Regions from separate parts of the Paenibacillus pedocola genome, predicted to be linked through region 2. Evidence: riboswitches for the same ligand, from Rfam matches in the RefSeq annotation. Region 2 holds a riboswitch; the other holds the start of a gene.
The links. A riboswitch is a leader RNA that binds a small molecule or an ion and turns the genes downstream of it on or off. The one in region 2 is predicted to bind cyclic di-GMP.
Positions count from the first base shown of each region.

Region 1: another riboswitch for cyclic di-GMP. It lies ahead of QU597_RS27505 (flagellar assembly protein A); the one in region 2 lies ahead of QU597_RS03035 (transglutaminase-like domain-containing protein).

Region 1 covers NZ_CP134223.1:6,195,462-6,200,703, forward strand. The annotation lists gene QU597_RS27490 (ABC transporter permease) at 1-398, opposite strand, end outside; gene QU597_RS27495 (ABC transporter ATP-binding protein) at 388-1,503, opposite strand; gene QU597_RS27500 (FUSC family protein) at 1,810-2,910, shown strand; cyclic di-GMP riboswitch class I at 3,110-3,200, shown strand; gene QU597_RS27505 (flagellar assembly protein A) at 3,230-5,107, shown strand; gene QU597_RS27510 (DMT family transporter) at 5,184-5,242, opposite strand, start outside.
Region 2 covers NZ_CP134223.1:688,428-693,669, forward strand. The annotation lists gene QU597_RS03015 (phospholipid carrier-dependent glycosyltransferase) at 1-446, shown strand, start outside; gene QU597_RS03020 (glycosyltransferase family 2 protein) at 492-1,469, shown strand; gene QU597_RS03025 (GtrA family protein) at 1,459-1,860, shown strand; gene QU597_RS03030 (class D sortase) at 1,913-2,563, shown strand; cyclic di-GMP riboswitch class I at 2,684-2,764, shown strand; cyclic di-GMP riboswitch class I at 2,839-2,919, shown strand; gene QU597_RS03035 (transglutaminase-like domain-containing protein) at 2,934-3,743, shown strand; rRNA gene QU597_RS03040 (16S ribosomal RNA) at 4,114-5,242, shown strand, end outside.

The sequences.
Region 1 (5,242 bases), 970 kb from region 2:
TGCTGCTCCCCGAGCCCCAGCAGGTCGAAGAAACTGTTCACCGGCCCGAAGGTGCCGAAGATCCCGATAAACGCGTACGTCTTCAGCAGCAGATTGATCCAGGTCGGCAGAATAATCAGTAGCAGCCACAGCTGCTTATGCTTCGTGCGGGTCAGCAGATAAGCGGCCGGATACGCTACAAGCAGCGAGAACAGCGTGATCAGGAACGCATACCAGAAGGAGTTCAGCATCATTCTCATATATACCGGCGTAAAGAAATTCACATAATTGTCCAGCGTCAGATGCCCGTCCAGATCAAACAGGGAATAGTAAATGACCAGCAGCACCGGCGCGATAACAAACAGGGCAATCCATAAGTAATAAGGGATAAGATAATACGACCGGCCCTTATTGTTCATGGCTCTCCACCTCGCCGTAAGCTTCCAGACGTCTGTCGAATTCTTCCTCCGTTTCACCAAAACGCATCACATGAATCGCTTCCGGATCAAAATAGAGCCCGATCTCGCTGCCCACCTCAGCCTTGCGAGTGGAGTGCACCAGCCATTCATGGCCGGATTCATCATAGCAGCTGATCTCGTAGTGTACTCCCCGGAAGAGCTGGGAATCGACGCGCACCTTCAGCTTGCCCTGCTCAAGCGCGGCTATTTCCAGATCCTCCGGACGGATCACGATTTCGACCGATTCATTCGGCTTAAGCCCCGCATCCACGCATTCAAAACGTTGGCCGCCCCATTCCACCAGATAATCCTCAATCATAACACCGGGTACGATATTCGACTCTCCAATGAAATCGGCGACGAAACGGTTGATCGGCTCATCGTAAATATCGTTCGGCGTACCGCTCTGCTCGATTTTCCCTTTGTTCATGACAAAGATCCAGTCTGACATCGCCAGCGCTTCTTCCTGGTCATGGGTAACGAAGATAAACGTGATGCCGAGCCGCTGCTGCATTTCCCGCAGGATATACTGCATCTCCGTACGCAGCTTCAGGTCTAGCGCGGACAACGGCTCGTCCAGCAGCAGCACCTGCGGCTCGTTGACGATTGCGCGGGCAATCGCTACACGCTGTCTTTGTCCGCCGGACATTTCGTTGATCGCACGCTGTTCGTAGCCGACAAGGTTGACGAACCGGAGCGCTTCCTGCACCTTTTGGGTAATGACATCCTTTTTAAGCTTCTTAATGCGCAGTCCGAAAGCCACATTCTCGAATACGTTCAGGTGGGGAAACAGGGCATAATCCTGAAACACCGTGTTTACCTGACGCTCATTGGCGGGAATGTGGTTGATCATTTTACCGTTTAGATAAATAGAGCCTTCAGTCGGTTCGGCAAAACCGGCGATCAGACGCAGAATGGTCGTCTTGCCGCAGCCGGACGGTCCCAGCAGTGTATAGAATTTACCGCGTTCGATTTCGAAGCTGACACCTTTTAACACGGCCTCCTCATCATCATATTGCTTAGTAACCTGGTCAAAAGAAATAATAGTGCCTTCCGGGGTAGCGATAGCTAACGACCTCCCTTACCTTATGTATTACAAACCTTTTTACCCTCATCTAACAGCGCACAATCGGCCTTGACGGGCTCAGCACTGCCTAGGCGACAATTCTGTCCCTCCGCTTCGACAGCATTTCATATCATATATGATATAGGATGTATCCCATATATGCGATAGCTAACAACGCTTATAGCCCTGCAGAATCTTAACAAGTTCGTAAAAAATAGCCCCCTTTACGCTGCGTATGAGGTGCTATAATGAAACCGTCTGAAAATACTTTGAAAATTCCTCTTTTTATGAAAGAAGATGACTGAAATGAACGAGGGGTTACAAGACCGCCTTGAGAAATTTGGATTATCCCTTTATATGATACGGATCACTCTGGCTGCATCGCTCTCCTGGGTGGCAGTTCATAGTCTGTACGGTGACCATTACTTATATTTTGCCCCGCTTGCAGCTATTCTGATCACCCAAGGAACAGTTAAAGCCTCGCTTGAAAAAGGCCTCTACCGCCTGCTGGGCATTGTGCTCGGCGGAACGGTCAGCCTGATTGTCGGCCGCTTCCTGGATATCGGTATTCTCTCGATCCTGCTGATCCTGCTGCTGGGTATCGGTATTGCCACCGCGTGCCGGATTAATATTCAGGCTGTCTCACAGGTTGGCGTGACCTCTGTTCTCGCGCTTACCTTCTACCATGATCACTATATTGTGTGGAGGGTTGCCGAGACCCTGATCGGCGTACTGATTGCCTTATTGATCAATATGATTATCGTCCCGCCCAAAGGGTTCGTCAAGGTGAAAAGCCTGGCACTCGAAGGAAGCCTGCTGCTGGCGGATTCCCTGAGCGGGATGGCCACTGGCGGCAGAGACGCAGCAAAAGCCCAGAAGGCGCTGACCCGCTCCGGGGAACTGCTCGCGAAGAGTGTCCGGCTGCGCCATGAAATGCAATTCACCTTATCGCACTACCCCTGCCGCAGCGGACTGCGCGGGTTGACGCAGGCTACGGCCCATCTGCAGAAGGTTCACTTCTACGTCAAAGAGATTGCCGACGAGCTCTCTCTGCTGCCCGCGCATTATGCTGCCGCAGACTGGATGGTGGAGGTTGCCGGCGCAACTGCCGACTGCATCGCCCTGTACGGGACCAAGACATTGTCGGACGCCGAAGTCCAGCGCTCACTGCAGGAGTCGCTCCGGCATGCCCGTGATCTGCAGCTGGCCTGGTTCTCCGAGCTGCAGGGAATATGCCCGCTGACGGCTATCCGCGACCTCGGTGCTGTCTTCTCTCACCTCAACCGGGTGCTGGAGGTCATCGAACAGGCCGATTATGCGGCAGTTTCAGCCGCACCTCTGCCGGCAAGAACCGAAGCAGCGCGCGGTATTCATCTTGTAAATAATGGACTCTCCCACAAGCTTTAAGCTTGGGAGTGTCCTTTTTTTTGCTGATGCAAAATCTTATATATTTCAGGTGAAATTACAGTTGAAAACCTGCTCATCTAGGAATAAAATTAGGATTGTTTAAAGAATTTGTCGAAATTCAGTACTATAGTACCAGTTATGATCATTTTATTGTCGAACACTTCATCAAATGACCTCATGCTGAGTATTTATCATGTTTCATGTATAAAGGCAAACTGCCTGAAAGGGCGGGACGCAAAGCAATGGGCCTAACAATGCCGCTGTGCATTCATGGCTGCCAGGCTGCCGGTTTGATAATACGAAAAGCGAGGTTATACCTATGCCGCAGCGCACCCTTGACCATTCCCGGCATGTGTTCAATAAAACAATGCCGGCCTTTAGCACTACTTTCCCCATGGAGTCCTCTACCCCGTCCTATCCGGTCAGCGGAATGGGCGGAAATGAAGATAAGGATGGAATAATCATTGTACAGAATGATCAGATTTTCATCACCCCCCCTTTACGAGGCGGCAAGGCTGCCCTGATTTCTGCTGTTCACCCTGTCGTCCTGAAGATAGACGGCGGGAAGGTAACTGAACCTACCAGGGTCACTTCAGCCAATCATTTGAGCTGGGAGATCAGCGAGAAGCCGCAATACCAGATTACTATTTCCGAGGATAAGCTCAGAGCCTACTTTACCCTCTACCGTGTGGAGAAGTACTCCTGGAAGCTTGTGAATTGCCCCGCCTCCGCCGAAGTCTCTGTCCGGGCGGAGCCGGACTATGATCTGCTGCTGTCTAAGCTGACTGTAGATCAGATTCTGGCCGGCTTTCCGAAGAGCTCCTTCATCCCTAATCTCAACATCCCTGCCCTTTACGCCGAATTGAATAATCCGACCTATCTTCCGGTCTGCATTGCTGTGGGCAAAACCCCGGTTCCCGGTACCAACGGCCGGCTGGAGCTCTTGCTGCATCCGGATATGACCGAAGAATTCAGCAGTTCGGAAGCTCCCGACCCTATGAATTATCTGGGTTATCCGGGGATTGCGTCTGTCCAGCCGGGAGAAGTGCTTGCCCGCAAATTGCCTCCGCGGGAAGGATTGCCCGGCTTTGACGTGTATGGCGGCATTCTGCCGTCACCCCAGCCGGAAGATATCCGCCTGATGCACGCCGCCGATACCTCGCTGCTACCAGACGGAGAAATTATCGCACTGCGTGAAGGAAGACCCCGGATCACAGGCATCGGCACACCGCTGGTGAGTATTGATTTCCCGTCTGCCTATATTATGCCAGGGGGCATGGACACAGCAGACGGAGCCTTTATGTTCGCAGGGGATGTGGTTGCACCGGAAGGAGTCAGGGACCAATCCATCATTGAGGCTTTAGGCAATGTCTACATATACGGCGATGTCCAGGGTGCTGTGATTGCCGCCACAGGCAGCATTGTAATCCGGGGAAAGGTAACAGACTGCCAATTATATTCCGGCTGTTACGGAGCGAGACAAGGGCGGCTGCACCTGCAACCCGCTCACCTGATTGAGGAAATAACAGCACTGAGAAAAGCAGCCAGGCTGCTGGAGCAGAATCTTCAGTCACGCCAGCAGGCAGTGAAATACGGACTGGTAGTTATGCTGCTGCTGGAGAGTAAATGCAGCCATATACCGGGTCTGCTCACCGGGCTTCAGAAGCTGCTTTTAAACAATGAGTCAGCCTGTCCTATGGATACAGAGCAAATTAAACATATGCTGGAGGTCTTCCTGCACCCGGGGCAGTTCACCGACTTCATAACGGATGCCGTGATTGGGACGTTGTTGAAGCTGCTTGAGGCGTTTTGTGAGCGGATTGAAGGCCTGCAGGAGGAGAATGCCCGGATTGATGTTGCAGAAGCGGAAGGCTGCATGCTCCAAGCCGGCGGAGACCTCTATATACATAAAGAAGGCGTCAGGAACTGCACGCTGCGGGCATCCGGGAATGTTCAATTCCTCATGGAACAATCGGTATGCAGCGGATCCATAGTCGAAGCGGGTGGAGCTATCACCTTACAGAGCGCCGGTGCAGAAGCCGGCCAGCAATCGGTGCTTACAGCAGGGAGTACAATTAGTGCCCGCCGGATTTCCGCTACCCGCTTGAGCATTGGCGAATATACCACAGAGATTGATGATTTGCTGGAGAATGCGGTATTCACAGCCCAGAATCTGCGGACGGGTAATCAAAGATAGTGCAAACTGCTTACATACAGTTTTCAGCCCAGTTAAAAAGCCTGCCGGACCTCATGCAGCATCCGGCAGGCTCTTCTTATTTTATCCGGGCGGTCCGCCCCAGCTTAACATTCACCAGAATAATGCTGCCCACGA
Region 2 (5,242 bases):
TGAAACGTCCAGTATGGTTCTTTAGCGGCGGCGAAGGCTTGCCTGAAGGTCAAGTAAGCAGTATTGTCACTATAGGCAATCCGTTGATCTGGTGGACCGGAATTTTCGCTATGCTTGGTGTGGTTTATCTTACCGTGAAGCGTAAAGACAAGAGCCTGTACATGCTCTGGATCGCCTTTTTCTCGCAATACGTGCCTTGGATGCTCGTTCCGCGTGAGACGTTCCTGTACCATTATTTCGCTATGGTGCCGTTCATGATTCTTGCGATTGTATATGTAATGAAGCTGCTGGACAGCAAATATCCCGAAGCCAAGTATATCCGATATGCTTATGTAGCCCTTGCGGCACTGCTCTTTATCCTATTCTATCCGGTGCTGTCGGGTATGCAGGTGAGCGGCGATTATGTCAACACTGTGCTGCGCTGGTTCCCTTCCTGGGTGTTCTAGGAGCCAGCCGGTTTTATAATTACCATACTTTTAGGAGGAACAAGGGTGAAAGCCAGATACAGTGTAATTGTCCCGATGTACAATGAGGAGGAGGTCATTCAGCATACGTATGAACGTCTCCGAAAAGTAATGGACGAATGCGGCGATTCCTATGAGCTGGTCTTCGTCAACGATGGCAGCCGGGACCGTACAGCTGAGATTATGCGCGGTATCAGCAGCCGGGACGAACATGTCAAGCTGATTGACTTCTCGCGCAATTTCGGCCATCAGGTCGCTATTACGGCCGGGATGGATTATGCCGAGGGGCAAGCGGTGGTTGTCATTGATGCGGATCTTCAGGACCCGCCTGAGGTCATTTTGCAGATGATCGCCAAGTGGAAAGAGGGCTATGAGGTAGTCTACGCCAAGCGGCTTAAGCGCCATGGGGAGACACTGTTCAAAAAAGTGACCGCCAAGCTCTTCTACCGTTTGCTCAGCAGCATGACGAGCGTTGAGATTCCTACGGATACCGGCGACTTCCGGCTGATTGACCGCAAAGTATGCGATGTGCTGCGTGGACTGAAGGAGAAGAATCGTTATGTCAGAGGTCTGGTGAGCTGGGTGGGCTTCCGGCAGACGATGGTTGAATATGTACGGGAGGAGCGGTTCGCCGGAGAGACTAAGTACCCGCTGAAGAAAATGATCCGGTTTGCGCTCGACGGCATCACCTCCTTTTCACATAAGCCGCTCAAAATAGCCTCATATATAGGCTTTTTCCTGTCCTTCTCCAGCTTCCTGTACCTGTTCTTTGTATTGTTTCAAAAGTTATTTACTTCCTGGACGGTTCCCGGCTGGGCTTCCATAGTGGGTGTCAATTTACTATTTAACGGTATCGTGCTGATGCTGCTTGGGGTAATCGGAGAATATATCGGACGTATTTATGATGAATCCAAGGATAGACCGCTCTATATCGTGCGCGAAACCAAAGGCTACCGTGACGGAGAGCATGATGAAATGCGAGAGGACAATGACGATGGCAGATAAGAGGCTGAACGCGGGGGTTATCCAGTTTTTAAAATTCAATGCCGTAGGGCTGCTGAATACGCTGATTGATTTTGCAGTATTTACCCTGCTTCATTCACTGGGGATGATCAATACCCCGGCACAGATCATTTCTTATAGTGCAGGAACAGCAAACAGCTTCTTTTGGAACAAAAAAGTGACTTTTCGTGACCGTGACGCCGTTAAGGCTGGATCTGACCGGCTGCAGCTGGTGAAATTTATCGTACTCAATCTGGTGGTGCTTGGAATATCAGTGCTGCTGATGCATCTTCTGACAGACAGCTTCGGGCTTCAGGTATTGATTGCCAAGGTGCTCGTTACGTTTGTCACTGTGATTATCAATTTCTTCGGAAGCCGCATGTGGGTATTTTAAGACAAATATTAGAACAGGGCTTGCCCGGTTCCAGACTAACGGGGTGATGTATATGCGGAAGTTTTCCTATTTGATTATACTGGCCGGAATCCTTGTCATGCTGTATCCGAAAGCGAACGAGTGGTATAACGACAGACAACAGGATAAATTGCTGAAAGAGGCCGAACAGGCTTATAGTGAGATAGCCCCGACCTCTCAGCCGGATCTGGAAAAACCGTACGCAGAGGTGACTCAACTGCTCACAGAGGAATCAGCAGATGAAGAACAGGTGCAGCCATCAGCACAGCCCTCCCCGGAGATTAAGGTGGGCGGTAAGATCATCGGAATTATCCAGATTGACCGGATTGACTTGAAGCTGCCTGTTTTAGAGGGGGCGACCAAGTCTAATATGAAGCATGCTGCTGCCCATATGAAGGAGACGGCTCCGCTCGGCGAAGTCGGAAATGCAGCTATTGCCGCTCACCGGTCAAGAACTACGGGAAGACTGTTCAACCGGTTGAATGAAGTGAAGATTGGAGACACAATCTCGATCAAAACGAGTACAAAAGAGTACCAATACGAGGTTTATGATATTTCCGTAGTAGAGCCGACGGATGTATCGGTGCTGAATGGAGATAACATTAATAAAATCCTTACTCTGATTACTTGTGATCCGCTGGTAAATCCGACACACCGCTTGATAATCCACGCAAAATTGTCCTGATTTGAGGCTAAGGAGCTGTGACCCGAATTATGAAGAATTTTAGTGGAAAATGGTAGGAATCTAGCAATTTGGGGCTTGTATATAGATGACAATATGATACTATATAACTATAAAAGCTATACACGATAACGGCAAACCTATCGAAAGGTAGGGACGCAAAGCTAGAGGGCCTTCCCGAAAGGATGGCAGCCAGCTACCGAATGAGGGGCTTTTTTTGTTTGCTTTTTTGAGAGAAATCTAGCATTTATTGGTAGATGAGAGAACAGATAAAGCTGCAACGATAACGGCAAACCTATCGAAAGGTAGGGACGCAAAGCTAAAGGGCCTTCCCGAAAGGATGGCAGCCAGCTACCGAAAGGGGTTTTATCCAATGAAAAAGTTCTATTTTATGTTATTAACGTTGTTTGTCGTAGTCACTTCCGTTCAGACAAGCCCAGCTTCAGCTGCAACTGCAACTACGGGCTGGTTAAATACAGCGAAACTGGATCAGGGCGTTGTCGAAGTTTCCTATGATGTCCCCGCAGACAAGCGTATCAAAGTCATGATCACTAAGGATGGCAACAGCTACACCTACAACTTATATGCTTTTCAATCCACAGAATCCTTTCCACTGCAACAGGGGAATGGCACATATAAAGTATCTATTCTTGAGAATACAAGCGGCAACAAATATAAAGTAATTTCTTCCGAAAATGTAGAACTTAACTTGAGCAATGCCAACGCCGTATACCTGAGTTCCGTACAGAACGTCAAATGGAGCTCCTCCGATAAATCCATCCAGAAAGCTAAACAGCTTACGCAAGGCCTGACAACAGATGAAGCTAAAGTAACAGCCATCTATAACTACATTGTTGCAAATGTGAAGTACGACTACAAACTGGCTGCAACTGTAACGCAGGATTATATCCCCAAGAACGACAACACATTGCTCACCAAAAAAGGGATCTGCTACGATTATGCTTCGCTATTTGCAACCATGCTGCGCAGTGAAGGAATCCCGACTAAATTGGTAATGGGCAATACCAGTTATGTTTCAACGTACCATGCTTGGAATGAAGTATTGCTTAACGGTAAATGGGTAACAATCGATACAACAGTTGATGCCGGGTTGACTAAGAACAGTAAAGAAACAGCATTGATCAAAATAGCAAGCAAATATAGCGCTGCAAAATTCTATTAATAATTCATTATATAAACCCCAGACAATACGTGAGATAACCTGCTTAAGGATTAAGCAGGTTATCTTTTTTAGTTAAGGGGGTTGCTTTTCAATAGGTATCTGCGGTATTATAGGTAAGCGTTGTTAGAGCGCACGAAAGTTTGACTGAAATGACCGAATAAGAAATTTCAGAAAAAGCTTGCGTTTCTAAATCAAACGTGATATATTATAAGAGTTGCTGGTGGCGAGCTAATCGACACTGACAACGAGCTTGATCTTTGAAAACTGAACAACGAGTGAGTATCGGAAATCACTTCGGTGAGATCCGAAATTAGAGAATGCAAATTCTCGTCAGATGTTTCAAAATGAGCAATCGCTCTTTCTAAATACCAATTTGGAGAGTTTGATCCTGGCTCAGGACGAACGCTGGCGGCGTGCCTAATACATGCAAGTCGAGCGGAGCTTATCCTTCGGGATAAGCTTAGCGGCGGACGGGTGAGTAACACGTAGGCAACCTACCCCTCAGACTGGGATAACTACCGGAAACGGTAGCTAATACCGGATAATTCCTTTTCTCTCATGAGAAAAGGATGAAAGGCGGAGCAATCTGCTACTAAGGGATGGGCCTGCGGCGCATTAGCTAGTTGGTGAGGTAACGGCTCACCAAGGCGACGATGCGTAGCCGACCTGAGAGGGTGAACGGCCACACTGGGACTGAGACACGGCCCAGACTCCTACGGGAGGCAGCAGTAGGGAATCTTCCGCAATGGGCGAAAGCCTGACGGAGCAACGCCGCGTGAGTGATGAAGGTTTTCGGATCGTAAAGCTCTGTTGCCAGGGAAGAACGTCCGGTAGAGTAACTGCTACCGGAGTGACGGTACCTGAGAAGAAAGCCCCGGCTAACTACGTGCCAGCAGCCGCGGTAATACGTAGGGGGCAAGCGTTGTCCGGAATTATTGGGCGTAAAGCGCGCGCAGGCGGCTATTTAAGTCTGGTGTTTAAACCTTGGGCTCAACCTGGGGTCGCACTGGAAACTGGATGGCTTGAGTACAGAAGAGGAAAGTGGAATTCCACGTGTAGCGGTGAAATGCGTAGATATGTGGAGGAACACCAGTGGCGAAGGCGACTTTCTGGGCTGTAACTGACGCTGAGGCGCGAAAGCGTGGGGAGCAAACAGGATTAGATACCCTGGTAGTCCACGCCGTAAACGATGAGTGCTAGGTGTTAGGGGTTTCGATACCCTTGGTGCCGAAGTTAACACAGTAAGCACTCCGCCTGGGGAGTACGGTCGCAAGACTGAAACTCAAAGGAATTGACGGGGACCCGCACAAGCAGTGGAGTATGTGGTTTAATTCGAAGCAACGCGAAGAACCTTACCAGGTCTTGACATCCCTCTGAATCCTCTAGAGATAGAGGTGGCCTTCGGGACAGAGGAGACAGGTGGTGCATGGTTGTCGTCAGCTCGTGTCGTGAGATGTTGGGTTAAGTCCCGCAACGAGCGCAACCCTTGACTTTAGTTG